One region of the Priestia sp. VA7 genome, then DNA from elsewhere that is predicted to be linked to it. Evidence: riboswitches for the same ligand, from Rfam matches in the RefSeq annotation. Region 1 holds a riboswitch; the other holds the start of a gene.
What was found. A riboswitch is a leader RNA that binds a small molecule or an ion and turns the genes downstream of it on or off. The one in region 1 is predicted to bind FMN.

Region 1 (21,628 bases):
CGGAAAAAGATTTAAAAAAACTTCAACAAACGATGAAAGAATATGAGCAAAACGAACATTGGCAGCTGTATCTTTGGAAGCAAGAAGAAGATATTATTGGGATTGTTGGCATTTCCATGCTCGATAAAAGTTTGATTGAGGTTCAACACGTCAGTGTAAACCCTTCACACCGCCAACAGGGTATTGGCAAAAAAATGATTAAAGCTCTTAAAGAAATGTACACGACTGCACAAATTAAGCCGAGTGAAATCATCGCTCCGTTTTATGAAAAGTGTCAGGCGGATGAATAAAAAAAAGCATGATTAGGTGAGGTGTGAAAGCTTCTTTCACATCTTAGTCATCATAAAACAACAGGTAGCTAGAAGCTACCTGTTGTTTTGTTTTGCCAATAAGTTCGCTTGTCTTTCCGCAATCACATCTGACCGATCTCGCGTGCTGTGACGATGAACAATCGCATCATTTTGCAGATTAGAAGCTGATAACCAGACAAGCTGTTTATCAGTGCTTCTTTGTTTGCAAGCTCGTAATAATGCTGGATCTTCAATGGGCAAGTTAATACTTTTATATGGCTGATAGGTATCGATTAAAGCTAATTGTTTGCGAAGAAGTTTAAGCAGTGAAGGATAATTAAGTCCAAGCTGCGTAATATTTTCTTCTTCCTTCGTTAAAATTGCCAGCGCCTTTTGCATCGTTCTTTTGGCTCCAGCGAAATTTTGGCGTCGATGATGATAGAGTGAAACAGCAATTTGAATAAGGCCAACCCAAATAATATTGCGGTGTCCTCTTTCGTCTTTTTTCCAGTGTTCTTCTAGCAGTTCATGACATTCAAAGTAATCCCGGTCGCCATGAAAATGAACTAAATAATCAATATAGGCTTGTGAATACAATCTTGTTCCCTCCTGGTAAGGCTCTATATGTAGTGTATCACAAAAATTAGCTATTCATCAGCGCGGTGCCTTTAAAGAGACAAACGTGCTCAAGGTATGGCGAACACGTTTGTTTTTATTCAATATGTGTGGTTAGAAGCGTAAGCAAGAACAACCAACAATAATTAATAAAATAAACAGTACAACAATTAAAGCGAAACCGCTACCGTATCCACAAGATTTTTCACCCATGCGAGTTCCTCCTTCAGCCATTTCAAAATCTTATTACCTTGACATCATATGTATGTTTGAATTTTTTGTATGGGCAAATGACCTATTTTTACGTTAATTTGTATTGGACATGTGTCTATAATCCTCTATACTAATGATAGTAACGTTATATAAAGCAGCAGAAATGATAAGCAATTGAAAAGTGTTGGTGAGATAAAAGTGGAGTATAGTGTAAAAGTAGATGCGTTTGAAGGACCTTTAGATCTTCTTCTGCATTTGATTAACCGATTTGAAATTGATATTTACGATATCCCAGTAGCGACAATTACTGAGCAATATATGATGTTTATACATACAATGAATGAGCTTCAGCTAGACGTTGCCAGTGAATATCTAGTCATGGCAGCAACTTTGCTTCAAATTAAAAGTAAAATGCTTCTGCCTACGTATGAAGAAGATATGGATGAAATTGAAATGGTCGATGAAGAAGATCCGCGTGAAGAATTGATGCAGCGCTTAATTGAATATCGAAAGTTTAAAGAAGCGGCTGTAGAGCTTCAAAAGCTGGAAGAAGACCAAAGTCATGTGTATACAAAACCTCCAAGTAATGTGCAAATAAATGCAGAAGAACGTACGCAGCCTCAGGATGAAGGATTGGATATATCACTGTATGATATGCTAAGTGCTTTTCAAAAGTTGATGAAACGAAAGCAAAATAAAAAGCCTATGCAGACGAAAATAGCAAGGCAAGACATTCCAATTGACAAGCGCATGAGTGAAATTGTGAATGAATTAAAAGCCTTTAAAGGGAAAAAAAGTTTTTATCAACTGTTTCCTTATCAAGAGCGTGATCATATTGTTGTAACGTTTTTAGCTGTGCTGGAATTAATGAAAGAAAATGAAATCGTTGTGGAACAGCAGCACAATCTAGACGAGCTTTATGTATCGTATCGAGAAAGGAATGAAGAGGAATGACAACGAATAATCTACAGGCTATTATTGAGAGCTTACTTTTTGTTTCTGGTGATGAAGGTCTATCTATTAGCCGGTTAGCTGAGATTATAGAAAAGCCTCATGAAGACATTCAAGGTGCTTTGGAGAGCTTAAAACAAGAGTGTAAGTTCAGAGGAGTTACACTTGTTGAAATAGGAGGGGCCTATCAGCTTGTCACAAAAAAAGACTATGCACCATATATTGAGAAGCTCGTAGAAGCTCCCGCTAATCAATCATTATCACAAGCAGCGCTTGAAACGTTAGCTATTGTAGCGTATAAGCAGCCAATTACAAGAGCTGAAATCGAAGAGATTCGCGGAGTGAAAACGGAAAGACCTCTTCAAACTTTAATTGGAAAAGTTTTATTAAAGGAAGTGGGACGAGCGGAAGGCGCGGGACGGGCCATCTTATACGGAACGACAAAAGAATTTTTAGGCTATTTTGGCCTTAAAAGTATCGAAGAGCTGCCGCCGCTTCCAGAAGATTTATTACAAGAAGGAACCGATCAAGAAGCAGATTTGTTTTTTCAATCGTTTCAAGAAATGAAGTGAAAATGTAAAAGAACATAGAGTTTTTTCTATGTTCTTTTTTGTATGGACAAATCTTTTCATTCATAACCAAAAAAGACGAGCATAAACTTGTACAAACAGGTAGAGGGACGGGGATGACATGAAAAGAAGCAAAAAAAGTATCATCTATCTATTTATTGTATTGCTATGTCTCAGCGGTTGGCCTTCCATATCATCTGCAGCGGGGAGCGTAAGTGCTCATAGTGCTATTTTGATGGAACAGAAATCAGGGAGAGTGTTATATGCTAAAAATGCAGATCAAGTTAGCCGAATTGCTAGCATTACAAAAATTATGACAGCAATACTGGCGATTGAATCTGGCAAAATAAATAAAACAGTTACCGTGAGCCACAGCGCAGTTGGTGTTGAAGGTTCTTCTGTGTATTTAGTTGAAGGTGAAAAAATAAAATTAAAAGATTTAGTATATGGCTTGATGCTTCGTTCAGGTAATGATGCTGCTGTAGCTATCGCAGAAGCCGTTGGAGGAAGCGAAGATGGATTTGTTTATTTGATGAATAAAAAAGCAGAAGAAATTGGCATGACAAATACAACATTTCAAAATCCGCATGGATTAGACGATCATGAAAATCATCGCTCAACCGCGCACGATATGGCTCTGCTCATGCGCTATGCAATGAATAATAAAATTTTCAAAGAGATTTCAGGAACAAAAGTCTATCGAATGAAGCATCCTGAAGAGAAATGGGATCGAGTGTGGAAAAACAAAAATAAACTGCTGACAACACTATATGCATACTGTACTGGCGGAAAAACAGGGTATACAAAATTAGCAAAACGAACGCTTGTGACAACTGCTACAAAAGATGGAATGGATTTAATTGCCGTAACGATTAATGCTCCAGATGATTGGAACGATCACATTTCCATGTATGAAAATGCATTTGATAAATATGATATGACCAGTTTAGCTTCAAAAGGAGAATTGGCCGATATAAAAAATTCTTTCTATAAAGATCAGCTGTATATTAAACGAAATGTCGTCTATCCGCTCACAAAGAAAGAACAAAGCTCTGTAGAAGTAAAAACAACGTTAATTCAGCCTAAAAAGCAGTGGAAAGAAACAGGGGAAGTTCCAAATGTGGTAGGAAAGCTCGATATTTATAGAAGTGGAGAGACGATTGACAGTGTTCCAATTTATTTCGAAAAGCAGTCCGAGCAGCAAAAAGGTTTTTTTGATAAAGTGAAGCGATTAATGTTTATTCAGTCTGGAGCCAAAACAGATGGTTAATATTATTTGGATGCTGCTGACCATTATCGGAATTGTTTTTGCGATTATAAATGGAAAAATTGGTGATGTAAACAAAGCAATTTTTCAAGGAGCAGGCGAAGCAGTGACCATCAGCATTGGGTTAATCAGCGTGCTGGTCTTTTGGTTAGGGATGATGAATATTGCTCAAAGTGCAGGACTTCTCGACAAGTTAGCGAAACTGTTTCGACCCATCATTACAAGACTTTTTCCTGATGTTCCAAAAGATCATCCGGCCTTAGGGTATATATTGTCCAATATGATGGCGAATATGTTTGGGCTCGGGAATGCGGCAACTCCTCTTGGCATTAAAGCGATGGAGCAGCTTAAAAAGCTAAACGGGGATAGAGACGAAGCAAGCCGTTCTATGATCACGCTTTTAGCACTTAACACAACCAGTTTAACACTTATACCAACCACAGTTATTGCCATTCGGATTACGTATAACTCGGCTAATCCTACTGAAATTGTCGGTACCACGCTTTTAGCAACTGTTGTAGCTACGATAGGAGCTATCATCATTGATCGCTTCTTTTATTATCGACGTACACGAAAAGGAGGAAAACGAAAATGACTATGCTTAATCAAGTATCATTGATGTTTATTCCTCTTATCGTAGGATGCATTTTACTTTATGGAACCTATAAAAAAATTCCTACGTATGAAAAGTTTGTAGAGGGAGGGAAAGACGGATTACAAATTGCTTTTTCCATCATTCCTTACTTAGTCGGCATGTTAGTGAGCATCTCTATTTTTCGAGCTTCAGGAGCGCTTGATTTTTTCTTATCTGTTTTAAAACCTATGCTGCAAGCAGTCGGCGTTCCGGCTGAAATTGTACCTTTAGCTCTTATCAAACCGATATCTGGAACGGCTGCTCTTGGTATCACGACGGATCTAATTTCTACATACGGACCTGATTCTTTTATCGGTCGTTTGGCATCGACCATGCAAGGAAGTACAGATACCACATTTTATATTTTAACGGTTTATTTCGGAGCGGTTGGCATTAAAAAAATGGGAGATGCGCTGAAGGTTGGTTTACTGGCAGATTTGGTAGGAATTATTGCCTCAGTTGTCATTGTAATCCTTGTGTTTGGCCGGTAAGAAATCGAAAATTCTACCTCTGGGTGGCAAATACACTTGTGTATTACTTCGTAAACAAGTAAGATGTTACAAGAGGTGAAGTGTTAATGGAACGATTACAAAAAGTGATTGCTCACGCAGGTGTAGCATCAAGACGTAAAGCTGAAGAATTAATCGGCCAAGGCCGAGTGAAAGTAAATGGAAAAGTTGTAAGAGAATTGGGCACGAAAGTAGGTCCTAACGATAAAATTGAAGTAGACGAAGTGCCTGTAGAAAGCGAAGCGCCCGTTTATTTTATGTTATACAAACCAAGAGGCGTAATTTCAGCTGCTAACGACGACAAGGGAAGAAAAACAGTCGTTGACTTCTTTCCACATGTAGAAGAAAGAATTTATCCAATTGGACGTCTAGACTATGATACGTCGGGTTTACTTCTTTTAACAAACGACGGTGAATTTGCTAATCAGCTAATGCACCCTAAATTTGAAGTGGACAAAGTGTATGTGGCTAAAATTAAAGGAATTCCAAGTCGTGAAAAAATCAGACAGCTGCAGCGCGGTGTGATGCTAGAGGACGGAAAAACAGCACCAGCTCGTGCAAAAGTTCTTTCTATTGATAAAAGCAAGCAGACGGCGATTGTGGAATTGACGATTCATGAAGGGAAAAATCGTCAAGTACGTCGCATGTTCGATGCAATTGGGCATTCTGTCTTAAAATTAAAACGTGAACGCTACGGACCTTTAGATTTACGCGGATTAAATGCAGGAGAAGCTCGTGAGCTTACAGCGCATGAAGTCAAACAATTATATTCAATGTCTCAAACAGGTAAGTAATTTTCACTTACCTGTTTTTTTTATGAAAAATGTCGTGAATTAGAAAAACAAGCAAGGTTTTTTGAAAAAATGTCGAACTTGTAGAATGAGAGGAAGACTTCACAGAAACGTCGAAATATTATTGGAAAGCCACTACCAAAAAAATGATATAATGGTAGAAAAAAGCGTATTGAAAGCGGTTAAAAGGAGTTCATGCCATGAAAAAAAAGCGCTTGATTATTCGAACAGTTATATTGGCAGTTTTGCTGTGCGCGGTTGGATATACCCTTTATGCTCAATTTTTTGCTGATAAACAAAAGGTATCAGTAGGAGATAAGGCACCTGACTTTATATTAAGAGATGTTAATGGAGAAACTCATCAGCTATCAGATTACAAAGGCAAAGGAGTTTTTTTGAATTTTTGGGGAACATGGTGCAAGCCCTGTAAACAAGAGATGCCGGCTATGGAAAAGCAGTATGCATCATATAAAAAGCAAGGTGTCGAAATTCTAGCTGTTAACGTTGCAGAAACGAATATAGCAGTAGAGCAATTTGCTAAACAGTATGAGCTATCTTTTCCGATTTTGATGGATAAAGATTCACAAGTGTTGGGTGCATACGGAATAGATCCTCTGCCGACTACATTTTTAATTGATAAAAACGGAAAGATTGTAGACAGTTTTATTGGGGGATTGGAAGAATCTAAAATAAAAGAATATATGGAAGAAATTAAACCATAGGGAGTGTTGACAATGAAACACGTAAAATGTGAATGTGGACACGTTAACCCGCATGGTACGATTTTGTGTGAAGCCTGTGGTAAGCCGATTGCAGAAGAAACAACTGATAAATTAGTAGATATGCGTTATGAAGGAAGCGCAAGGCGATCGCAAACGTACAATAAAACAGTTATCGATAAAATATGGAACTTTTTCTCTTCTGTAAAAGTAGGTATTTGGATCATTATCGTGACGCTTGTTGCGTCTGCAGTCGGAACCATTTATCCTCAAGAAGCTTACATACCTCCTAATGTGACAGCAGATGAGTATTACCAAAAGGAATATGGATGGACAGGAGAGCTTTATTATAAGTTAGGTTTTCATCATCTCTACGAATCGTGGTGGTACTTGCTTTTAATTGCTGCTTTAGGAATGTCGTTAGTCATTTGCAGTTTAGATCGAGTATTGCCTTTGTACCGAGCTCTAAAAAGGCAGAGTGTAACAAAACATCCAAACTTCTTAAAAAGACAGCGTTTATATACCACTTCATCATCGTGGACGGATCAAGATTATGAACATGTAAAAAGTATGCTTAAAAAAAGAAGATACTCTATTCGTGAAGAAAACGGCAATCTGCTGGTTGAAAAAGGACGCTTCTCAAGATGGGGTCCATACGTTAATCATATCGGTCTCATTATCTTTTTACTAGGTGCTATGCTTAGGTTTGTACCAGGTATGTATATAGATGAAGTTCTTTGGATCCGTGAAGGTGAAACAAAGGTTATTCCTGGGACGAACGGAGAGTATTTTTTGAAAAACCATCGTTTTACTGTTGAAATGTATGATAAAGATAGCGAAAACGCTGTGTTTCAAGAAGCAATTGATCGTGCAGGGAATAATAAAGTAGCCAAAAAATATGAAGCGGATGTTAGTCTGTATAAGCGCGAAGGAAAGCTTATACCGGGAGCAGATCCAAAGTTAAAGAAAATAAAAGATTCAGAGATTCGTGTGAATCAGCCGCTTAAGTTTGAAGGATATGCCATGTATCAAGTGGATTTCAAGTTAAATGAATTTAGCTCTATGTCTTTCCATTTAACAGATAAAAATGCAAATAGAAACGTTGGTTCACTTACAGTAGATTTACATAATCCAAAAGAAATATATGATCTAAAAAACGGATATAAAGTCAAGCTCATGAGTTACTTTCCAGACTTTTTCTTTGATGATGAAGGAAATCCAAATACAAAGACCAGAGTGCCTAACAATCCGGCTTTTGTATTTAAAATGATTACCCCTCAGCATAAAAAAGGTGAAGTTGCTTTTGTTGGAATTAGAGAGAACTTGGAGCCCCTAGGAAATAACGATTATAAAATGACCTTTGCTGGTGTGGAAACGAAAAATGTAACGGGATTAACTGTTCGCAGAGACTATACGCTTTGGTTTTTAGGAGTTGGCGGAGCCATCTTTATGATTGGTGTAATTCAAGGGATGTATTGGAATCATCGCCGCATGTGGATTCAAAAAGTCAATAATGAGATATGGTTGGCCGCACATACAAATAAAAACTGGTATGGGCTTAAAAAAGAACTAAATGGTTTATTAGAATCAACATCCCTTACACAGCTGAAGGACCAAAATGATAAAGAAACAAAATAGGAGGAAAAAGCATGGATTACGCGAGTATAAGTAGTAATTTACTGTATGTGGCGTTTATTGCTTATTTAGTTGCAACCTTTTTTTTCGGAGGAGCTATTCGAGATAAGAGAGCAGCTCAAAAGAAAACAAAGTGGGCAACGTTTGGAATTGCGGTTACCATCATCGGCTTTATTGCACAGATTGGCTACTTCATTACAAGATGGATTGCATCAGGCCACGCTCCTGTTAGTAATTTATTTGAATTTACGACGTTTTTTGGCATGATGCTTGTTGGCGCATTTATTGTTATTTACTTTATTTATCGTCTTAGCATGCTTGGACTTTTTGCATTGCCGGTGGCTCTTTTGATCATTGCTTATGCAAGCATGTTTCCAACTGAAATTACGCCGCTGATACCGGCTCTTCAAACGAATTGGCTGCATATTCACGTTACAACCGCAGCTACGGGTGAAGCCGTGCTTTCTATTAGCTTTGTTGCAGGATTGATTTATTTAATCAAAACGATTGACCAATCCAAGCGAAATAAAAAAGCATTTTGGTTGGAATTCATCCTGTATACGCTTATTAGTACGCTTGGGTTTGTAGCGGTGACGCTGGCTTTTAATGCGGCACACTACGAGTCATCATTTAATTGGATTAATAAAAGTGGAGAACAAGAGCAAGCCGTGTATCATATGGTTCCGCTAGTGGGGCCGCATCAAAGTGAATGGACAGATGGGAACGATATACAGCCGCTTATTGATATGCCCGCTATTATCAATGCTAAAAAATTAAATACGGTCATTTGGTCGTTAGCTGGTGGATTCGTCTTATATTGGCTGATTCGTCTTATTTTACGGAAGCGAATTGGAGCTGCGCTGCAGCCGCTTGTGAAACAGGTAAACAGCGACTTGCTTGATGAAGTAAGCTACAGAGCAGTGGCGATTGGATTTCCTATTTTCACACTAGGAGCACTTATTTTCGCTATGATTTGGGCTCAGATGGCCTGGACGCGTTTTTGGGGGTGGGACCCTAAAGAGGTGTGGGCGCTGATCACCTTTTTATTTTACGCCGCTTTTCTTCATCTTCGGCTGTCGAAAGGGTGGCACGGTGAAAAATCAGCTTGGCTGGCAGTTGGCGGATTTGCCATCATTATGTTCAACTTAGTGGCTGTGAACCTAATTATTGCAGGTTTACATTCATATGCGTAACCTTTAATAATAGCATAGAGCCTGAAACGAAGATATTTTAGTTGAAGAAAGATCCGAACGAATGAGCTTCTTGATGGAGAATCTCATTCGTTCGGATTTTTTCATTGAGATAGTGAACGCAAAGTTCGTGTATGTAGGTGCTTATAGCCGTGGAACAAGCGATCCCTACTAGCTTCTTTATTTTATTTATTCAGCTGTAGATTGCATGGATTTCGTTGCGTCTCAACCTCTTTTTGGTAAAAACAGCTGTTTTTCGTAAAGGTGTTCACGAATTGTCACATTGTTTGGGTATCATAAGTAGAACTCGCTGGTTTTTTTTTGTACACTAAGACTAGGAGGTTGAAAATACATGCAAAACGAACAAAGATTACTGCTAGTAGACGATGAAGATCGCATTAGACGATTGTTAAAAATGTACTTAGAAAAAGAAGGATACATCATTGAAGAAGCAGCAGATGGGCATGAAGCAATCGAAAAAGCGTTACACATAGACTATGATTTGATTGTATTGGATTTAATGATGCCCGGCATAGATGGTATTGAGGTTTGTAAACAAATTCGGGAGAAAAAAGCAACTCCTATTATCATGCTTACAGCCAAAGGGGAAGAAGTAAACAGAGTCCAAGGGTTTGAAGTAGGTACAGATGATTATATCGTTAAGCCGTTTAGCCCAAGAGAAGTGGTTCTTCGCGTAAAAGCACTGCTTCGACGTTCCTCTCAAGCAACGTTTATTCAACCAGAAACGAGCGTGAAAAATCTTATCGTCTTTGATCACTTAACGATTGATAATGATGCACATCGCGTTACAGCAGACGGAAAAGAAGTTAACTTAACTCCAAAAGAATATGAATTATTATGCTACCTTGCAAAAACGCCAGATAAAGTATATGACAGAGAACAGCTGCTGCGTGAAGTATGGCATTATGATTTCTTTGGAGATCTTCGTACGGTAGATACGCACGTCAAGCGTTTGCGTGAAAAGTTAAATCGTGTATCGTCACAAGCGGCGAAAATGATTGTAACCGTATGGGGAGTAGGGTATAAATTTGAGGTTGAAAATAACTGATGTTTTGGAGAAGTGTAGTTGGTAAACTATGGTTTACTATCCTATTGCTCGTCACGCTTGTTTTATTTATTTTGACTATTTTATTGCTTCAGTTTTTTGAAAATTATCATGTTGTAGATGCAGAAAACCGTTTAACTAAAACGGCTGCTAAAATCTCTACCATTGTGCAGGAAACGGACGATGAAAAACTAGGACTATCCATTGCTCGTGAACTTGCAGACCAAGCAAGTGTAGTTATTGTTCAAGACAAAGATTTTTATTGGCATTCCACCCATCCTGATAAAGAAAATAAGAAAGCTATTTCGGCCATTGTTAAACAAAACGATCAGCTAAATCAAGTGGTTGAAAAAGGTAAAGTAATACGGGAAAAAATGTACATGACCACAAAGAAAGACACGAGTGATGAACCTTTAATGTTTGTTGTCGGTGTACCTTTAATGAAAGATAACAAACCGACAGGCGGCGTTTATTTGTATCAATCTCTTTCTGAAATTGAAGAACCCGCTCAGTATACGACTAAGTTCATTTTATTGGCTGCAGGTATTGCTATTATTTTAACTACTATCTTTGCTTTTTTCTTATCCACTCGAATTACAGCGCCTCTTAGAAAAATGAGGCAGGCGGCATTTGAAGTAACAAAAGGCAACTTTGATACAAAAGTACCTATTTTAACTCACGATGAAATTGGAGAGTTAGCGATTGCTTTTAATCAAATGGGCAGGCAGTTAAAGTTTAACCTCAATGCGCTTAATCAGGAAAAAGAGCAGCTTTCAAGTATTTTAAGCAGTATGGCAGACGGTGTTATTACGTTTAGTAGAGACGGATCGATTTTAATTACCAACCCCCCAGCGGAGCATTTTCTTCAGACTTGGTATTATGAGCAGGATGTCAACAATCAGCAGGTGCCGGAGCTTCCAGCAAACGTTGTCCATTTGTTTCAAACGGTAGTAGAGACTGAAACCGAGCGAAGTGCAGAATTGAAAATTCAAGGGAAAACGTGGGTCATTTTAATGTCACCGCTCTATAATCAAACGAAAATTCGCGGTGCTGTAGCCGTACTACGAGATATGTCTGAAGAGCGTAAACTTGATAAATCGAGAAAAGATTTTATTGCAAACGTGTCTCATGAATTGCGTACACCTATTTCTATGCTTCAAGGTTATAGTGAAGCTATTATTGATGATATTGCAAGTACGGATGAAGAAAAGAAAGAAATTGCACAGGTGATTTATGATGAATCACTCCGTATGGGCCGGCTTGTAAATGAACTTTTAGATTTGGCGCGAATGGAAGCGGGACATGTGCAGCTTCACTTAGAATCTGTAGCAATGGTTGAATTTACAGAACGTGTTTTGCGTAAGTTTCAAGGGTTAGCTAAAGAAAAACATATTAAATTGTCTCTTAATGGAAAAGTAGAAGATGAATTTGAGGCGATGATTGATTCAGACCGTATGGAACAAGTGCTGACAAACTTAATTGATAATGCTATTCGTCATACGGATGACTACGGAGAAGTAAAGCTGCATCTTGATAAAAGTCAATCTGAAATCCATCTTTCTGTTCAAGATACAGGAGCAGGCATTCCGAAAGAAGATCTTCCATTTGTATTTGAACGATTTTATAAAGCGGATAAAGCCAGAACAAGAGGGAAGTCAGGAACTGGTCTTGGGCTTGCAATCGCCAAAAATATCGTGGAGGCACATCAAGGGGTCATTGCGGTTGAAAGTGAATTAAATGAAGGAACAACTTTCTTTATCAAACTGCCAAAGTAAACACATGCTAAATAACAGCTTGTTCCGCTGAAATAATAAGAATAACAAAGAGATGTGATTCAGTGGAGAATCACATCTCTTTATTTTTTCTATAAACAAGTCTAAAAGAGAAGGAATTGGCATATAGTATGTTTTGTGTGCAATGATCTACATAGGAGGTTCTTTCTTCATGATTGACGTGTTAAGAAGAATATTGGTTGTATTAGTAATGGGATTGTGTATAGGTCTTTTATTTTTGGGCGGGCAAATGGTAAAAGCAGAAGAGAAGCAGTGGGAGTGGCCGGTTGAAGGAGTCTTAACTGATATATTTGGTTCACGTCACGCCAAACACTTTGGAATTGATATAGCAGCACCTGTTGGTACACAGGTGTATGCTGTTGCAAAAGGAGTGGTGAGCCGCTCTTATTATTCAAATACATATGGACAGGTTGTTTTTATCAAACAAACAAATGGATACGAAACGGTCTATGCTCATCTAGAGGAACGTTTTGTTGCAGAAGGAAATCGTGTAGCGGCAGGTCAAAACATTGGACGAGTTGGCAATACAGGGCGATCTTCAGGTGCACATTTGCATTTTGAAGTTCATCAAGGAAGGTGGAATCCGGATAAAACCAATGCAGTAAACCCACTTGCCAAATTGGACAAGCAAAAACTATCCGCATACGTAAAAAGCGATTTAGCTGCCACGGTTTTTCAGCAGTTACATCAGACTTCTGATAACTGTATTCTTATCCATCAAGGAGATACATTATCTGAGCTCGCAGTCAAATATGAAGTAGATATGGATCAGCTAAGAAAGTGGAATCATTTAGAAAATACGATGTTAAATGCAGGACAAGTGTTAAAAATAAGTCCATAAAAAAAAGAGCCGCTCAGGCTCTTTTTTTCAATGTCACAATTCAATACGCTGTATGGTCACAATTTCGCTTGTTTGTTTTAACGAAGCGATGACAGAATCATCTAAAAGTTTATCAAACGTAAGCATCATAATGGCTTCTCCGCCTTTTTGCTTACGGCCCACTTGCATGGTAGCAATGTTAATACGTAAATCTCCAAGTACTTTCCCTACATTTCCAATAACTCCAGGCTGATCACTATGACGGATATAAAGAAGATGTCCTTCCGGATAAAAATCAATATCAAACGAATCAATATTAACAATTCGAGGTCCATAGCCGGCTATATAGGTGCCCGTAATGGTAAATGTACGCTGTTCGCCTGTTACGGTAACGTCAATCATATTGGAATATCCTTGCGTATCTTCCGATGTTTTTTCACCAAATGTAATTCCTCGTTCTTTGGCAATCATAGAAGCATTGACTTCGTTAACAGGTGAGTCGATACGATGAGTTAAAAAGCCTGATAATAAGCTTCGTGTAATATAAGTGGTTTCCAAATCCGTCACTGTACCTCCGTAGGAGATAGAGATATGCTGAACAGGTTCTCGCATGCATTGAGATAAGATAGCTCCCATTTGTTTAGTAAGGCTCGTAAACGGCTGAATTTTTTCAAAAACTTCTTTAGAAAGCGTTGGTAAATTAATGGATGAGCTTACAGGATTACCTTCTAGAAAACGCAAAACGTCATGTGCCACGTCTTCAGCAACGTTAAGCTGGGCTTCTTTTGTAGAAGCTCCTAAATGGGGAGTTGTAATAACTTGATCAAAATGTAACAAAGGGTTATCAATCGGCGGCTCAACTTCAAATACGTCAATAGCTGCACCTTGAACATGGCCAATTTCTAAATAATGGACTAAGGCTTTTTCATCAATGATCCCGCCGCGTGCGCAGTTTAATAAAAACACACCCTTCTTTGTTTTGGCTAACGTGTCACGATTGAGCAATCCCTTTGTTTCTTTGGTAAGTGGAGTGTGCACGGTAATAACATCCGCTGCTGCTAGTAATTCATCCAGGGATAATAGTTCTACGCCTAGCTTTTCAGCTCGGGAAGAGGTTAAAAAAGGATCGTAAACGTGAACGCTCATATTGAAGGCTTTTGCGCGTTTGGCAAGCTCTGAGCCAATTCGTCCAAATCCGATAATGCCCAGGTGTTTGCGATTAAGCTCTGTTCCAACAAATGCTGAGCGGTTCCATTCGCGCGCTTTGACTGAAGCATTTCCTTGGGGGATATGCCGAAACAAGCTAGCCATCATAGCAAATGTATGTTCCGCCGTTGAAATGGTATTTCCGTTCGGCGCGTTAATAACGACAACCCCTCGTTTGGTTGAGGCTTCAATATCAATATTATCGACACCTACTCCAGCGCGAGCAACAATTTTTAAATTCGGCATTTTTGCCAGCAAATCCTCTGTAACCGTCGTAGCACTCCGTACTAAAAGCGCATCGTACGTATGCAAATCATTCTCAACTTCTTCAACTTTTTTTCGCGTAAGATTCACATGAGGAGCTTCAAGTAGTGGAGCAAGACCTTCATTGCTAATTGAATCAGCTACTAATACATTATACATGACGTGAACATCTCCCTTGGATTTTACTATCATCAAATATTTGATAATTTACCATGTTAAAAAAATTCTGTCAATTATATTTTTCAAACTTTACGATTAGTTATCAAATACACAATTATAAACGTAAAATTGAAACTATAAATATGTCATAATGCTGTTGGTTATGCACTTATTTCCTTATTTTACATATAAAACAGTAATGAAGTTTATAAAAGACATCAATTTAATAGGAATTAAAAAACTTCTTTATTTACTTTTAATTCGAGATAACATATAATAAATTCATAATTAAATATTGGTCTATCTTCGGGGCAGGGTGAAATTCCCGACCGGCGGTAAAAAACAAATTGTTTTGAGCCCGCGAGCTTATATGTAATACATACGAGCAGATTTGGTGAAATTCCAAAGCCGACAGTACAGTCTGGATGGGAGAAGGTGGAGGTTCAGCGTTCAAAACCTAATGTGATGAACGTTTATTAAATATGCCTGCCATGTCTCCTCTCAACGAATCATTTGTTGGGAGGTTTTTGCGTGGGGATATAAAGTTGAACCTTTCTTCTTTGAAGAGTGGATCACAAAGAAGGAGAGAGGCAAGATGCAACAAAGTAAGAAAACTCAAAAGCTGGTCATACTAGGAATGTTAAGTAGTATTGCTTATATTTTAATGATGATTAATTTTCCAATTCCTGGATTACCTCCGTTTTTAACAATTGATTTTAGCGAAATTCCTGCACTCGTAGCAGCACTTGTATTTGGACCGATGGCTGCTGTTATAGTAGAAGGAATAAAAAATTTATTGAATTATTTAATTCAAGGAAGTGCTACAGGGGTTCCAGTTGGTCAAGTGGCGAACTTTGTGGCTGGTTTACTGTTCGTTCTTCCTGTATCATACATGTTCAACCGATTTAAAACGGCTAAAGGTGTAACGATAGGTTTGGTTACGGGTACGGTGGTAATGACGGTACTCATGGCTGTCTTAAATTATTATGTCTTCTTACCAGCGTATACAATCTTCTTGCAATCGCCAGAAATGTCTAGTGAACAAGCACGTCAATATATCGTTGCAGGTATTTTGCCGTTTAACTTAATAAAAGGAGCAGCAACAGGGGTTATCTTTGTCTTATTGTTTTCAAAAATGAAGCAATGGATCACGCGTCGCATTGCTGTTTAATTCAATCGCTCTCCCGGGGAGAGCGATTTTTATATATAAAAAAACCTGCAGCATGTACACTACAGGTTTGCTCCATACTTATTCGAATTTATTAGCATCGCCTTCGAATTTTTCATCCGCTACGCGAATTGAATCCGTAGGGCAGCCTTCCATTGCATCCATCATATCATCTTCTAGATCTTCTGGAATTTCTACTACACCTTGGTTATCATCTAATGTTACGAATGCAATACCTTCATCATCATAATCATAAATGTCTGGTGCTGCTGCTCCGCAAGCGCCGCATGCGATGCAAGTATCTTTATCAACAATTGTATATTTTGGCATAACAAGACCTCCTGTAAAGTGTTCGAAAATTTCTCATTATATAATCTCTTGGCGAATCAAGAGTGAAATTTCTCCTTATTCATTGTAAAATGATTTATAAAACTTTTCAATAGAAAAGTCACTGAGAATGCTTATCAAATCAAGGTTTCTTCACTTACCCAAACGTTTTGATACATAAAGGAAAGAGCTAAAAAGCCTTTATCTCACATGCTATTGGTCACTTTTGGTACAATGAATGAGAAAGGAAGTTGACACCTTTGAATTATATTCAAGTTAGCATTTTATTTTGTATAAAACAGTTAAAAGGTGAGCGAACCGCCTATGGTATTTATCATTTATTAACAGGTAAAAAGTCAGCTCAAACGATTCAAGACGGAAAAATTTTTGGAATTTCGTTTCTTTTTCAGTCATTTGTTTACTTAGATAAACGGTCTTTTGAAGCCTGCGTTGCATATCTAAAAGAACAGCAGTATATTGAAGAAACTGAAAATCAAAAGTATGTGATGACAGATAAGGGACAAGCACGCCTTGAAGATGAACTGACGGCTCGACCCTTTCATCCAGCTTTAGACGGATGGAAATTCGCAAGCAGTACTCAATTATTTTTAGCAAGAATCACTTTGTTCATTCAGACCTTATCAAACCTACAGTATTTTCAAAAAGGGTTTTTACCCATTTCCAAAAATGCCGAGGTCATTCAATGGGTAAAAACGTATATTATGTCTCAAAAGCAAACGCGTCAAGAGTTAGCCGCCGAGCTATTCGAAGAGCTCCGAATGTGTTTGAAAGGTTGCACGGAACGGGACGCGTCTCTTTTTGTTTTGCAGCTGACTGGATACCAAAGAGTAGGCTTTACAAAAAATCAGTTAGCATATCAATATGAACTCGATGAGCATTATGTTCATATTCAACTTTTAGGGGTTATTCACCATATCATTGAAAAAGTAAGTAAAAATAATGAAAGCTTTCATGTACTGTCTTCTTTTTTACGTGATCTATATTTAGAATTGCCTTTGACAAGCTCGACGTTAAAAACGTATAGCTGGCTTCAAAAAGGCAAGACGCTTGAAGAAATTGCTTATATAAGGCGTTTGAAAGAAAGTACAATTGAAGATCATATTGCAGAATTAGCTCTGTTTGTTCCATCTTTTTCAATCGATGCATACGTATCGCCTAAGCAGCAGGAAAAAATTATCTCAGCTTTTGAAGGTTTGCGTACAAATAAATTAAAGGTGATAAAAGAAGAAGTAAAAGACGACGTTACCTATTTTCAGATTCGTCTCGTATTAGCAAAACATTTTACCTGATACTAAAAAAAGTGGTGTTTGATGTGAAGATAGAACAACTTCTACAGAAACAATTTGGCTATAGCCAATTTCGAATAGGACAAAAAGAGATTATTCAAGATATTTTAACCGGTCATAATGTGTTAGCGGTTCTGCCTACAGGAACAGGAAAATCATTGTGCTATCAGCTCCCAGCTTATTTGTTGAACCGACCGGTGCTGATTGTATCTCCTTTAATTTCACTGATGGAAGATCAAGTTCAACAACTAAAGGCAAGCGGAGAAAAGCGAGTTATTGCCTTAAATAGTTTCCTACAACAAGAAGAAAAACAACGAGCGCTAAAAAATTTAGCTTTTTATCGTTTTATTTATGCATCTCCTGAAATTTTGCAAAATGCTGTTGTAGTAGAAGCATTAAAGCAGGCAAAGGTAGGCCTTTTCGTTGTGGACGAGGCGCATTGTATTTCTCAGTGGGGACATGATTTTCGTTTAGATTATCTACAGCTAGGAGATATATGGAAGGAACTTGGCAGTCCGCTATGTCTGGCACTAACGGGAACTGCGACTAGGGAAGTAGTGGAAGATATTAAGCGCTACTTATCGCTTCCTGCTGTCAACGAGCACATCTATTCCATGAATCGAAGTAATATTGCGATGGAAGTTGATTTTGTTGCAAGTATTGAAGAAAAAAAAGAGAAATTACTGATGTACGTTAGTGAACTGCAAGGTCCGGGAATTATCTATTGTTCCAGCCGATCTTGGACAGAAGCATTAACACAGCTTCTAAAGGAAAATGGGATACAGCGAGTGCAGTATTACCATGGGGGAATGGAACCGAATGAAAGAATGCTTGTTCAACAGCAATTTTTAGAAAATCAGCTTGATATCATTTGCTGCACAAGTGCATTTGGAATGGGGGTTAACAAATCGAATGTTCGCTTTGTTATTCATTTTCATACACCTACGCAGTTAGAAGCATATGTACAGGAAATTGGAAGAAGTGGACGCGATCAGCGAAACAGTATTGCGATCTTGCTTTATGCTGAAGGAGACGATGATTTTGCTCATTCTTTACTTGAAATTGAGCTTCCTTCTTCAGATACCATCTTATACTGCTTGTCGTATTTACGAAACCATGATCAGGCCATTCCTTTAAAACAAGTAGAGTCTCACTTTCTTTATACAGTGGGTGTTCAAGAAACACATTGGCGATTTATTCGTTATTATTTGTACAAAGAAAATGCAGTGAAAAATGAATATGTAAAACCCTGGGAAATTCCTGCATCGCTGCATGAAACGATTGTTGCGGCTGTAAATAAACGTCTTCGAAACAAACATGACAAGTATCGTGCGATGAAGGGGTTTATTGAGACAAAAGAATGCCGTCGTCACGTGCTGCTTGGCTATTTCGATGAAACGGGAAAATCAGAGCATGAGAATTGTTGCGATTGCTGCGGCTTGGATTTAGAAAACTATAAAAAAACAAATGGTGAGCAGGAGCAATGGACATTTCAAGGCTGGGAATTAGAATTAGCTCGTTTGCTTCGTCAAGGAGAGATATAATGGCAAAATCACAGCAAGAGCTTATTTCATCCATGACAGATGCAGAGCTAGTTAAAAATTTATATGTAACACAGCTGCTCATCTGCTTCATTGCTTTAGGCATCGGTTTTTTTACATTCGATTCGTGGAATTCCTTTTTGCAGTTTTTTCAGCTGGATTGGTCTTCTATTTTATTGTACGGGGGAGGAACGGCTCTCTTTGTAGTAGGAGGAGATATACTTCTAATGAAATGCGTACCTGAGCATTTATACGATGACGGAGGGATCAATGAACGTTTATTTGCTAAACGTTCTGTTCCTCATCTGATCCTTATTTGCCTAATCGTTGCATGTTCAGAAGAAATATTATTTCGAGGGGTTATACAAGTTCAGTTTGGCCTCTTTTGGGCGAGTATTGTATTTGCACTCGTTCACATTCGATATTTAAAAAAGTGGTTTCTTTTTATTTCGGTTGTGTTTTTAAGCTTTTTAATAGGGTTGCTTTTTTGGTGGACTGAAAATTTATATGTCACGATTTTTACTCATTTTCTCATTGATTTTTTATTGGGCCTGCAGATACGAAAATTAAAAGGGGAATCTGCACAGCCAGAAGAATTAATGCAGTAAAGGTTAAGGAAACAGTCATTATTTTCAATACTCCCCACATAATCTTTTATGTTCCCTCATATGTTGTACTAGCATAAGAGGGGGGGTGGAATAATGGAAAACAAAGTGGTAGACTTTGAAAACGATGAAACACTTCAATATATATTAGCTAGCGTTATTAAAAGAAAAGAGACAGTCAATAAGCTGAAAGCTAAAGAGAAAAAATGGAAGTTTTTGTTTTTAGCCAGTGTAACGGCTGTTATTAGCTACTTTTTTTTCATATTTCAAAGCGGTTTTTTTAGGACGTTTAGCGAATTTTTTTCATTTTTGTTAGGCAACATGGGACATTTGATGTTTCTATTGCTTACCGTCTCACTTTACTTTTATACTGTACAGCTGCAGAAAAAAAGCGAGAAAGCAGAAAAGACTTTTCAAGATTTGCGCTGTGAGATTATTAAAAGAAGCAAAGAGCTATGGGCGACGCCTGAAACATGGGAGCACCGAAAAGAAACGTTCCGCTGGATGCAGTCAACCTATGGAATTAATTTATATCATGAAAACAAATAGAATCGCATGAAAAAGCCTCTTTTTACATAGAAGTTTAGTGAAGGGGGTTTTTTTGTGAGGGATTGGTTTAACTTGCTGGCTGCGTGGTTATGCAGTTATTATATCAGCAGTTTAACGGCTGTAGGCTCAAAAGCTTCGTTAACCTATTTACTTATTCAAATGATTTTACATCCGTTAGAGGTGTTTAGTGTTATAATCTTGTTTTTTACGGCTCTTTTTTGTCTGTCGGCGGCAGTTCGTAAAGTGTTTCTGCAAAGTCGGTTGCTTCTAAAAGGCTATAAGGTAAAATGGCATGAATACCTTGTTTCATGTCTATGTGTGATAGGAATTTTATCGTTAAGTGCCATTGCACTTTATCAAGTAGTAGGTTTGTTAACAATTGCGATAATTTATGCCCTTTCTTCTTTAAAGGAAACACATCGGGTATAAAATGAAAAGAAGGAGAATATATGGTTATTCTTTTAATTGTTTTAGCGTTAGGCATAGGCTTGCTGATTTTTATGTTTTCAGAAGCCCATCGTACATATGTCGAAGAAAGAACGATTCATTTATCAAGATTTCCTGAAAATAAGCAGCCTTTGCGCCTGTTTTTTATATCGGATATACATAAGCGAACAGTTTCGTCGAAGCTGTTGGAAAAAATACCGGGCGAAGTAGATTTTGTGATCATAGGCGGTGATTTACTAGAAGGAGGAGTCCCTTTAGTGCGGGCTCGTCAAAATATTCAACAGCTTAAAACGCTAGGACCCGTCTATTTTGTGTGGGGAAATAATGATTACGAAGTAAGTCAGATGCAATTGAAGCAGATGCTTAAAGATGAAGGAGTTATTGCCCTTAAAAATGAGCATGTCTTTGCCGTTTCTAAATATGGTACTACATGCCACTTTGCGGGGGTAGATGATTTATCAGAAGGTCAGATGAATCTAAAGAGAGCTGTTTCTTCCATTGAACCTGAACAGCTTACCATTCTTCTAAGCCATAATCCTGATGTTATCTATTATGTAGATAAAGAATCAAAAGTAGATTTAATTTTGAGCGGGCATACACACGGGGGACAGATACGCTTATTTAATTTGGGTATGTATGAATTAGGAGGGCTGAAAGAAAAAAGAAAGATTCCTCTTTTTGTCAGTAACGGATATGGTACAACCTCTTTGCCTCTCCGTTTACAAGCTAGAGCCCAAACGCATTATATCACTTTAAAAAGGAAAGAATAGCCTTGAACAAACTCTTTACATAGCATATACAAATTTTACACACAGGATAACTTATCCTATAATTCAATTAATAGATACAGTTCACGAAGAGTAGTTGGAGGTTACGTATGGCTCACGAAGGGAAGTATAATATTAAAGCCATCTCAAATATGGTCGGAATCCAGCCGGGAACTTTGCGTGCATGGGAACGACGTTATCAAATTTTAAATCCTGTCCGCAACGA
Region 2 (10,080 bases), on a different contig from region 1:
TTTGCTTGACGGAACTCATCAACAGTAGCAATCATAGGAAACATAATTTTCAGATTACCGTATACGCTTGCACGTAGAAGCGCACGAAGCTGTGTACGGAACATGTCTTGCATCTCTAGACATAAGCGAATGGCACGGAATCCTAAGAATGGGTTCATTTCTTTTGGTAAATTTAAATAAGGAAGCTCTTTGTCTCCACCAATATCAAGAGTACGAACAACCACTGGTTTACCTTCCATACGTTCAAGAACTGTTTTATAAGAAGTAAACTGCTCTTCTTCCGTCGGAAGATCTTCGCGGCCCATATATAAGAATTCTGTACGATAAAGGCCAACGCCTTCGCCGCCGTTTTCTAATACGCCTTTTACATCTTCTGGTGTACCAATGTTAGCTGCAAGTTCAACGTGATGATCATCAGCTGAAACCGTTTTTTCATTTACAAGCTTAGCCCACTCAGCTTTTTGTTCTGCATACTCAGCGGCTTTTTTCTCGTAAGCTTTTACTGTTTCTTCGCTTGGATCAACGATAACTTCGCCATCTAAACCATCGACAATTACTAATACGCCGTTTTGAATGTCTTCCATAACTGTTTTTGTACCTACAACAGCTGGGATCTCCATGGAACGCGCCATAATTGCTGAGTGAGAAGTACGTCCGCCAATATCTGTTGTAAATCCTTTTACGAACTTACGATTTAACTGTGCTGTATCAGACGGCGTTAAATCTTCTGCGATAATGACAACTTCTTCTGAGATTAAGCTTGGATTTGAAACGTTTACACCTAAAAGATGAGCTAATACACGTTTTGTTACATCACGGATATCAGCAGCACGTTCTTTCATATATTCGTTGTCCATTGACTCAAACATATTAATGAACATTGCCGCTACTTCATCAAGTGCATGTTCAGCGTTTACATTTTCATTTGTAATTTTATCTTTAATTGGATTAATAAGTTCAGGATCGCTTAGAACTAATAAGTGAGCTTCAAAGATTTCTGCTTTGTCATCTCCAAGTTCTTTACGAGCGTGCTCTCTAATAATTTCAAGTTCTGATTTTGACTTTTCTAGCGCAGCTTCTAGACGTGCTACTTCTGCTTCAACTTCAGTTACTGATTTTTTTTCAACGGTTAATTCTGGATTTTCTAGACGAAATGCTTTAGCAATAGCAATGCCGCTAGAAGCGGCAATGCCTTGAATTTCCTTTGTCATTATTCGCCTAATCCTTCTTTGCTCATTGTATCTTCAAGAGCAGCAAGTGCATCTGCTTCGTCAGAACCTTCTGCAGAGATAGTGATTGTAGCGCCTTTTTGAATACCTAAAGACATAACGCCCATGATTGATTTTAAGTTTACAGTTTTACCGTTGAATTCTAAGTTGATATCAGAATCAAATTTGCTTGCTGCTTGTACTAAAGTTGTTGCTGGACGTGCATGAATTCCTGAGTCTGCTGTTACTGTAAATGTTTTTTGTGCCATGTTAAATCAATCTCCTTTTTACTTTGAAATGTTAATAATATTTGCTTCTTGTTGAGAAACTTGGCCCTGCTTTAAGATATCAATTTTTTCATCAGCTTGTAAATTCGTGAAAATGATCGGCGTAATCGTCGATGGCGCATTTTCTTTTACAAAGTCTAAATCAATTTTCAATAGAGGCTGTCCTTTTTTCACTTCATCGCCTTGGGCAACTAAAGCTTCAAAACCTTCGCCTTTTAAATTAACTGTATCAATACCAACGTGAATTAAAATTTCACGTCCAGTCGTTGATTCAATACCTAAAGCATGTTTCGTCGGGAATAAGTTTACTATTTTTCCGTCCACCGGTGCAACTACTGTGCCTGTTTTCGGAATAATCGCAAAACCGTCACCCATTAATTTTTGTGAAAATACCTGATCTGGTACTTCCGATAAAGGTACCAATTCTCCCTCAATCGGTGAAACAATATCATTACCATTATCGCTTCCTACTTCAGATGTTGCAACAGGTTTTTCAATTGTTTTTGTCTCTTCTTTTGTGACAACCGGTGTTTTGCCATTCATAATGTCTTGAATTTGACCTTTTAACGTGTCAGATTTCGGACCGAAAATAGCTTGAATATTGTTACCAACTTCAAGAACACCAGCTGCTCCAAGTTTTTTCAAGCGGTTTTTATCAACATTACCTACGTCATCTACTGATACACGCAAACGCGTAATACAAGCATCTAAATGTGTAATGTTTTCTTTACCGCCAAGTGCAGCTAAAACATTTGTTGGAAGCTCTGCTGCTTCTACTTTTACATCTTCTTCTCCTTCTTCTTTATCTTCACGACCCGGTGTTTTCAAGTTAAATTTACGGATTGCAAAGCGGAAACCGAAGTAGTAAATAACTGCTAGAACTAAGCCTACTGGAATAACTAGCCACCATGCTGTACGGTTTTGCATAACTCCAAATAGAACGTAATCGATAACCCCACCTGAGAATGTCATACCGATTTTAACATTTAATAATTGCATAACCATAAATGATAAACCAGCAAATACTGCGTGAATTGCAAATAGTACTGGTGCTACGAATAAGAATGAGAACTCAAGCGGCTCTGTAATACCCGTTAAGAAAGATGTTAAAGCAGCTGAACCCATGATACCAGCTACATATTTTTTGTTTTCAGGACGAGCTTCGTGATAAATTGCAAGAGCTGCTGCTGGTAATCCGAACATCATGAACGGGAATTTACCAACTTGGAATGTTCCTGCTGTTAAAGGCACGCCATCTGCTAATTGAGCAAAGAAAATCTTTTGGTCACCGTGAATATGTTGACCTGCTTTATTAACGTAATCACCAAATTCAAACCAGAACGGAGAGTAGAATATGTGATGAAGTCCAAATGGAATTAATGAACGTTCAATCAATCCAAATACAAAAGCTGATAAAGTTGGGTTTGCATCAATCATGTTAGTAGAGAAAGCATTTAATCCGCTTTGAATTGGCGGCCAAATGAAAATCATAATAACACCTAAAACAATTGAAAATACCCCAGTAATGATTGGTACAAATCGTTTTCCCGCAAAGAACCCTAAATAAGATGGTAATTCAATATTGAAATAACGATTATACATGGATGAAGCTAAAATACCTACTATGATACCCCCGAATACACCTGTAGCTAACGTAGGAATTCCTAAGATGCTAGTGTAAGCTGGATTGGCACCCATTTTGTCAGGATCTAGTTGTCCTGTAGCAACTAAGATTGTGCTCATCGTTTTGTTCATAATTAAGTAGCCTACGATTGCAGCAATACCTGCTACACCGTCACCACCAGCTAAACCAACGGCAACACCAACGGCAAACAATAGCGACAAGTTGTCAAATACAATTTGACCCGCTTGTGACAAAACATTTGAAACCAATTGAACCCAGTCTGCACCAAGTGCCGGTACTGCATCCAACAATGTAGGGTTTTGAAGCGCTGTCCCTACTCCAAGTAAAATCCCTGCTGCCGGTAAAATCGCAACCGGTAACATAAGCGCTTTTCCGACTTTTTGTAATACTCCAAAAAGTTTTTTAAACATGGCGCTTACCTCCTTTTATATATTTAGTGTGCAACAAGCTATTTATTTGATACGTGAATCATTAACGCGCTTTCATAAAACGCTTTCTTTAACTGGAAAACTCCTTACATCTCCTAGTGTCCTGAAGCCTAAGCTTTAAATGATTGCGCTTTCTTATAACAAAAAAAGGCATGAGGAAAAAGAAACGATAAATGGATACACTCATCCAATTACACATCGCTTCATTTCTCACTCATGCCTGATCGTATCAGTAACACGTATTGAAATGATTTTATAAATCCGTTTTTGTTATAAGTCGCTGCAGATGCATCGTTAAGTAAACTGCTTCTGCTTCATACACAGGTAAATGTAACGCTTGCTGCATTACTTTTATCACTTTCCAAGACACATTGTAACACAGGGGATATTCTTCTTTCAATAGCAAAGCAATTTTTTTTGGCTCTTCTATTTTTTCTCCTGTTTTTACTCGATCAATCGCAAAATGCAAATGACGAATCAATCTCATATAGTGCACAGATTCTTTGTCTACCTGCAGATGAAGCGATTCTTCAATCACATTAATAATCGTTTGAATAAGCTGCGAGTCTTGATTCACTTCCAGCAGGTTTTTTTCAGTCAGCGCACTGTGGATATGAAGCGCAATAAAACCAATCTCTCCTACTGGAAGCTGCACGCCTATTTTGCGACTAATAATTTCTACCACTTCAGATGCGATCGTATATTCCTCTGGATATAAAGCTTTGGTTTCAAGTAAAAATGGATTTTTAAGCCCCATTCCCTGCTGAAAACGTTTTATCGCAAACGCGATATGGTCCGTCAATGAAATGTGTATATGCTCATTCAAAGGAATGTTAACACGTTTTTGAATGTGCGTTACAATATCATTCATCATTTCAATCACGTCTTCATCCACTTGCGCTAAAAGCTGCTTGTACTGTTCTTGCTCTTCTTCACTCTTTAACAAAAACATTTTCTCCACGGCTTTTGCATCGATTTCATCGCCTTTTTTCTTATTGAACCCTATTCCTTTCCCAATTAGCACAACTTCATCATAGGTAAGGTGTTTAGCAATTAATACATTATTATTAAGTACCTTTTCTACAAAAAAGGACTCTTTCACGAATCCTTCACTCCCCTGTTTCGGCTTTCTATTATTTGCTTTCCTATCTTACAAATAATACGCATAACCGTCAATTCATTTTTCTTTGTTTCAAATATTATTGAACTAAACTATTTGAGTTACGTATTATCTTAGTAGTTCTTCGCTGGAAACGCAATGTCTTTTTTGCTCGTCCCATAACAATTTTTCATAATAAAGTTTTGAAGCATAACGCTCAGAATGAATACACCCGCTTGTAAAAGCGTAAAAAGAACAAGTGAAGTGGTAACAGATACCAGCAACACCCCATAGTGAATCAGCAAAATATCTACTATACGGAGCCCCGCTATAATCATCCCAGCCCCCATAAAAAATTCTTTGGCTACACTCCAAACGAGGAGAATCGTAACAATACAAACGTAAATCATCGTGGCATTTACGGAATCATGAGTAGCCGACGCAAACCATCCCGTATAAAACCAATTATTATGAAAATATGCTAACAGCATAAACATAATAGTAGAAGTAATGGCGAGCATTCCGAGAAAAAATGTAGCGTAATGCACAAATGTCATATACCGTTCTGTTAGCCATACATACCAAATCTTTGAAATACTAAAGCCTATAGTCATTAAAGCGCCTGTATAAACTGTTTTCCACCAGTGATGTGTATAAATATCCCAGTGTAAAAATAATTCTTCAATCCCCATAAACATAGCTGAAATGATTAAAATATAGCGAAATTTCAATTGATAAGCAGCTACCACCATAGCCATGATTGGAAAAGCAAACGCTTGAGAAGTTAAGGATCCGAACAAATTATCAAAATATTCATGGGTCATAAAATCAGGATCGTAATCGTAACTTTCAAACACCACAAATACAACATACTCTAGTACATAAGCCATTCCAATGATAAAAAAGAGCAAAACGACTAGCTTTTTATCTTTTTTACGTATGAATACTGTAAGCAAAACGGCTGTGCTGATAATAATCAATGCAAAAAAAGCAGTATAATGAGGCATAGACGTCTCCCTTTTACGACCTAATTATTACTTAGAGTAAGACGTTTTAGCTAAATTATACATAGCTAGCTTCTATTCAAAAAAGCTTGAGATATAACTACATCAATCCAATCTAAAGGCGAACAAACGGGATACATGAGACAGTATAGATCGCTTTCTACACTGCAGTTGATTTCCGTGCAAGACTTCGCTTTCCGCGGGCGGCCGCTGAGCCTCCTCGTCGCTTACGCTTCTGGGGGGTCACACTTCTCCCGCTTTTCCCGCAGGAGTCTTCGCCTGACCTTTTAATCTACAGATAGAAGCCACTACATACCTGAAACCTGCGTTCACCCTACCAATAAAAAAATCCGAACGATTCATCGTTCGGATCTTCCTTCAACTAACATACTTTTGTTTCAGCCTCTTTTAACTCTTCAGCTTATAAAAACTGGAATGGTATCTATTATCCTTCAATCATTTTTGAAAGGTTAGCCATTTCGATAGCTGATGCTGCAGCTTCCCATCCTTTATTTCCTGCTTTTGTTCCTGCACGTTCAATTGCTTGCTCAATTGTTTCAGTTGTTAATACACCAAAGATAATTGGCACGCCTGTTTGTAAGCTTTGAGATGCAACGCCTTTTGCTACTTCATTACATACAAAATCAAAGTGTGGAGTAGCTCCTCGAATAACGGTTCCTAGCGTGATCACTGCATCATATTTTTTAGATTCAGCTAATTTTTTGGCGATTAATGGGATTTCATAAGCGCCCGGCACCCAAGCCACGTCTACATCTTCATCAGCTACGCCGTGACGTTTGAGTGCATCTTCTGCTCCACTAAGTAAACGGCCTGTAATAAATTCATTAAAACGCCCTACCACGATTCCGATTTTTAATCCTGTGCCTACTAAATTTCCTTCATATAAATGATTCATCTTTTGTTCCTCCTGCTAGTATTAATATATAGTTATTTACATTTCTTTTCATGAATTAGCTTCATTTGTTATAACGAAAAAAAGTGTAAAATTATAAATGTAATAAATGACCTAATTTTTTAGCTTTTGTATCTAAGTATTTTTTATTGGCATCCACTGCCGGCATTTGAAGAGGCACTCGCTCGATTACTTCAAGGTCGTAGCCTTTTAGCCCAGTAATTTTACGAGGGTTATTCGTTAAAAGCTTCATTTGTTTGACTCCAAGGTCTTTTAAGATTTGAGCACCGATTCCATACTCTCGTAAATCTGCAGCAAACCCGAGTTTTTCATTCGCTTCTACGGTATCGTATCCTTCCTCCTGCAGCTTATATGCTCTTAGCTTATTTAGTAAGCCAATACCTCTGCCCTCTTGACGCATATACAACAGAATGCCGCGTCCTTCTTCTTCAATTTGCGTAAGAGCTGCGTGAAGCTGAGGACCGCAGTCGCAGCGTTCAGAACCAAACACATCTCCAGTCAAACACTCAGAGTGAACGCGAACGAGAACGGGGCTATTATGATCAATATCACCTTTGATAAGAGCCACATGTTCTTTATTATCAAGTTTATTTGTATATCCTACAGCTTTAAACTCACCAAATGCCGTAGGTAAGCTCACTTCTACTTCACGGCTAATAAGCTGATCATGTTTGCGGCGGTAGGCAATCAAATCTTTTATTGTAATCATTTTTAAATCAAATTGCTCTGCAATTTTTGTTAAATCCGGTACACGTGCCATTGTTCCATCTTCATTCATAATTTCACAAATAACACCCGCAGGCTTTCCTCCTGCTAATACTGCTAAATCAACAGCAGCCTCTGTATGACCTGCACGCTGCAGAACGCCCCCGTCTTTTGCAATCAATGGGAAAATATGTCCTGGGCGTTGAAAATCACTTGCTACCGTCGCTTCATTTACAAGAGCCATAACGGTAGCAGAGCGTTCATATGCACTGATACCTGTTGTACTTGAAATATGATCAATACTTACTGTAAATGCTGTGCCATGTGCATCCGTATTGTTCGCTACCATCGGGTGAAGATTCAATTTATGCGCAATTTCTTCATTAACAGGTGTACAAATTAATCCTCTTCCATGAGTAGCCATAAAGTTAATAACCTCAGGCGTCGTTTTTTCGGCTAATGCAATAAAATCTCCTTCGTTTTCTCGATCTTCATCATCGCATACAATAACCACTTTCCCCTTTTTTAACTCTTCAATGGCTTCTTCTACTTTATGAAACATCTCTTTCACCTCACTGTTAATTTGTAAAACCATGCTGCTGCAATAAATCCTTCATGTTACCTGAACGATTCGAGGCGCCAGGAGTTGACTTATTTGTCATCATCTGATGCATATATTTAGCTAACATATCGCATTCAATATTCACCTTGTCTCCTCGCTGTTTGTCTCCAACGACTGTGTGAAGCACCGTGTGAGGAATAAGAGAAATAGTAAATGATTGGTTGCTGACATCAAAAATAGTAAGACTTGTTCCGTCTACGGAAACAGATCCTTTTAACATCATAAATTCACGAAGTTCAGGATCGACTTGAATTTCATAATAAAAGGCATTTCCTTTACGTGTTTTGCTTACAATGGTTCCAATTCCATCAACGTGTCCGCTAACGAAATGCCCTCCAAACCGGCCATTTGCAGCCATCGCCCGCTCTAAGTTAACACGTGATCCAACGGTTAGAAGCTGAAGGGTACTTGCTTTAATCGTCTCCGGCATGACATCGACCGTAAATTCATTTTGAGAGTAAGCCGTTACGGTTAAACAAACGCCGTTAACTGAAATACTGTCCCCTAAGTTCACATCTTCTAACACGGTCTTCGCATCAATCGCAAGAACAATTGCTTCTGTGGCCTTTTGAATACGTTTTATTTTTCCAATTTCTTCAATGATACCTGTGAACATTTTCTTCACCTGCTTTGGCGCTATTGCAATTTCTTATACCGTTTTGAAATAGCAGCTGCTTTTTTTTCATATTTATCTTTCCCCCAACCACTGAAAATAAAAGAACCCCTTGAACAAATGTCCAAGGGGTCGGCTGAGCTGAATCAGTTTTATCTATGCAAAATTCCGCTAATTGTATACGAAATAAACAGTTATATTTTGTGTACAAAAACAAGGGTAGCTTTAAAAAAGGCAAGCGTGCCCCTTATTAATTCAACACAAAAAAACAACTGTGCTTCCTGATCCTTCTCCCATCCAGACTTTTACTGTCGGCTCTAGACTTTAACTAGATCCACCGCTAACATACATCGTATGAAAACGGGTCACGGGCTTAAAAGCATACGCTTTATCACCGCCGGTTGGGACTTACACCCGACCCCGAAGGATAATAATATATTCGACTGCTATAGTCTTATTTGTTTTACATTATAGCAAAGTAAAAACGACTTGTCACATCATTTAACTTCGTTTTTTCACATCTATTCTTTAAAATCCAGCTTTTAGCTTATTTTTTCTTTTTTAATACATAGCATCCATACAAAAGCTAGTCCAATATAGCCAAATATGGGATACAAAAATTCAAGAAGCTGGGCATATCCGAATTGCCCAATAATAAAGCAAGCCAAGATAATAAATGCAAAAGCTTGTTTGTCATTGAGGGGAAGAAATGACTGAAGCTGCTTAGCGATGCCAAATACATTTCCAATCAATGTAGTAAAAATCTCGCCCAACACAACTACCGTAAATAAAACATTCACCCACGCTGAGATATTTTTAACAACCGCACTCATCGGAATATCAAGTTGAAATGAATAAGGCAAATTGGAAAGGGCAAGATGAGTAGAAACAAGCATAAACGTAAGTACACATCCTCCTATTACGGCCCCTTTTTTAATCACGCTCCTATCTTTCACCGAGCTTCCTAATGGAACCAAAACGGCCTGAGCCAAAGCTAGATTCAGGGAAATATATAAAAAGGGACTAACCGCCCACTTCCACTGCGTGACGAGCGTTAAATCCGGCTTCGTTTGAATCAGTGAGAAATAGCTGATATTCGGCATAAAGATGATAAAAGCAAATGAAAGCATCATCGGCACAACAAGAGAATTAACCATTAAAATACCGTTAATTCCTTTTGCGATAAATATATAAGTTAAAACAATTGTAAAAATCATCCCAACAGGAGGCCACAGCCCGAACTGTTCTTTTCCTATTGCCCCCGTACTCGCTAGCATGACTGAAGTTACTCCAAATAAAATGACAATCATTACACCGTTTACCGCTTTTCCAAGCACATCACCAAATAAATATGTATTAAGCTGCTGATAAGAAGAAGCCCCAATTGCGTGCGAAAGCAGCATCATTTTTGAACCTAGCCAAATAAAAAACAAGCCGCTGACCAAAATTCCGACCATTCCAAGTTCCCCGTACTGTGTAAAAAATTGAACGATTTCCTTGCCTGTTGCAAAACCGGCTCCTACAACGGTGCCTAC

Region 2: linked by a shared signal. The riboswitch ahead of ribE (riboflavin synthase) and the one ahead of AC0C45_RS02795 (ECF transporter S component) in region 1 are both predicted to bind FMN.

What each region holds. Positions count from the first base shown of each region.
Region 1 is NZ_JBVQPN010000001.1:508,412-530,039, forward strand. It holds gene AC0C45_RS02715 (GNAT family N-acetyltransferase) at 1-290, shown strand, start outside; gene AC0C45_RS02720 (DUF309 domain-containing protein) at 366-887, opposite strand; gene AC0C45_RS02725 (YjcZ family sporulation protein) at 1,020-1,118, opposite strand; gene AC0C45_RS02730 (segregation/condensation protein A) at 1,317-2,072, shown strand; gene scpB (SMC-Scp complex subunit ScpB) at 2,069-2,641, shown strand; gene AC0C45_RS02740 (D-alanyl-D-alanine carboxypeptidase family protein) at 2,760-3,908, shown strand; gene AC0C45_RS02745 (nucleoside recognition domain-containing protein) at 3,901-4,500, shown strand; gene AC0C45_RS02750 (spore maturation protein) at 4,497-5,030, shown strand; gene AC0C45_RS02755 (pseudouridine synthase) at 5,117-5,842, shown strand; gene resA (thiol-disulfide oxidoreductase ResA) at 6,040-6,561, shown strand; gene resB (cytochrome c biogenesis protein ResB) at 6,574-8,196, shown strand; gene ccsB (c-type cytochrome biogenesis protein CcsB) at 8,208-9,386, shown strand; gene AC0C45_RS02775 (response regulator transcription factor) at 9,736-10,452, shown strand; gene AC0C45_RS02780 (ATP-binding protein) at 10,452-12,224, shown strand; gene AC0C45_RS02785 (peptidoglycan DD-metalloendopeptidase family protein) at 12,394-13,083, shown strand; gene serA (phosphoglycerate dehydrogenase) at 13,117-14,691, opposite strand; FMN riboswitch at 14,990-15,132, shown strand; gene AC0C45_RS02795 (ECF transporter S component) at 15,287-15,862, shown strand; gene AC0C45_RS02800 (ferredoxin) at 15,941-16,189, opposite strand; gene AC0C45_RS02805 (YpbB family protein) at 16,447-17,496, shown strand; gene AC0C45_RS02810 (RecQ family ATP-dependent DNA helicase) at 17,520-19,037, shown strand; gene AC0C45_RS02815 (CPBP family intramembrane glutamic endopeptidase) at 19,037-19,642, shown strand; gene AC0C45_RS02820 (DUF2663 family protein) at 19,736-20,188, shown strand; gene AC0C45_RS02825 (hypothetical protein) at 20,243-20,617, shown strand; gene AC0C45_RS02830 (metallophosphoesterase) at 20,638-21,405, shown strand; gene AC0C45_RS02835 (MerR family transcriptional regulator) at 21,513-21,628, shown strand, end outside.
Region 2 is NZ_JBVQPN010000002.1:682,178-692,257, reverse strand. It holds gene ptsP (phosphoenolpyruvate--protein phosphotransferase) at 1-1,211, opposite strand, end outside; gene AC0C45_RS10000 (phosphocarrier protein HPr) at 1,211-1,477, opposite strand; gene ptsG (glucose-specific PTS transporter subunit IIBC) at 1,496-3,550, opposite strand; gene glcT (glucose PTS transporter transcription antiterminator GlcT) at 3,822-4,670, opposite strand; gene AC0C45_RS09985 (hypothetical protein) at 4,802-5,674, opposite strand; gene ribH (6,7-dimethyl-8-ribityllumazine synthase) at 6,117-6,587, opposite strand; gene AC0C45_RS09975 (bifunctional 3,4-dihydroxy-2-butanone-4-phosphate synthase/GTP cyclohydrolase II) at 6,679-7,872, opposite strand; gene ribE (riboflavin synthase) at 7,889-8,548, opposite strand; FMN riboswitch at 8,827-8,977, opposite strand; gene AC0C45_RS09965 (YkvI family membrane protein) at 9,088-10,080, opposite strand, start outside.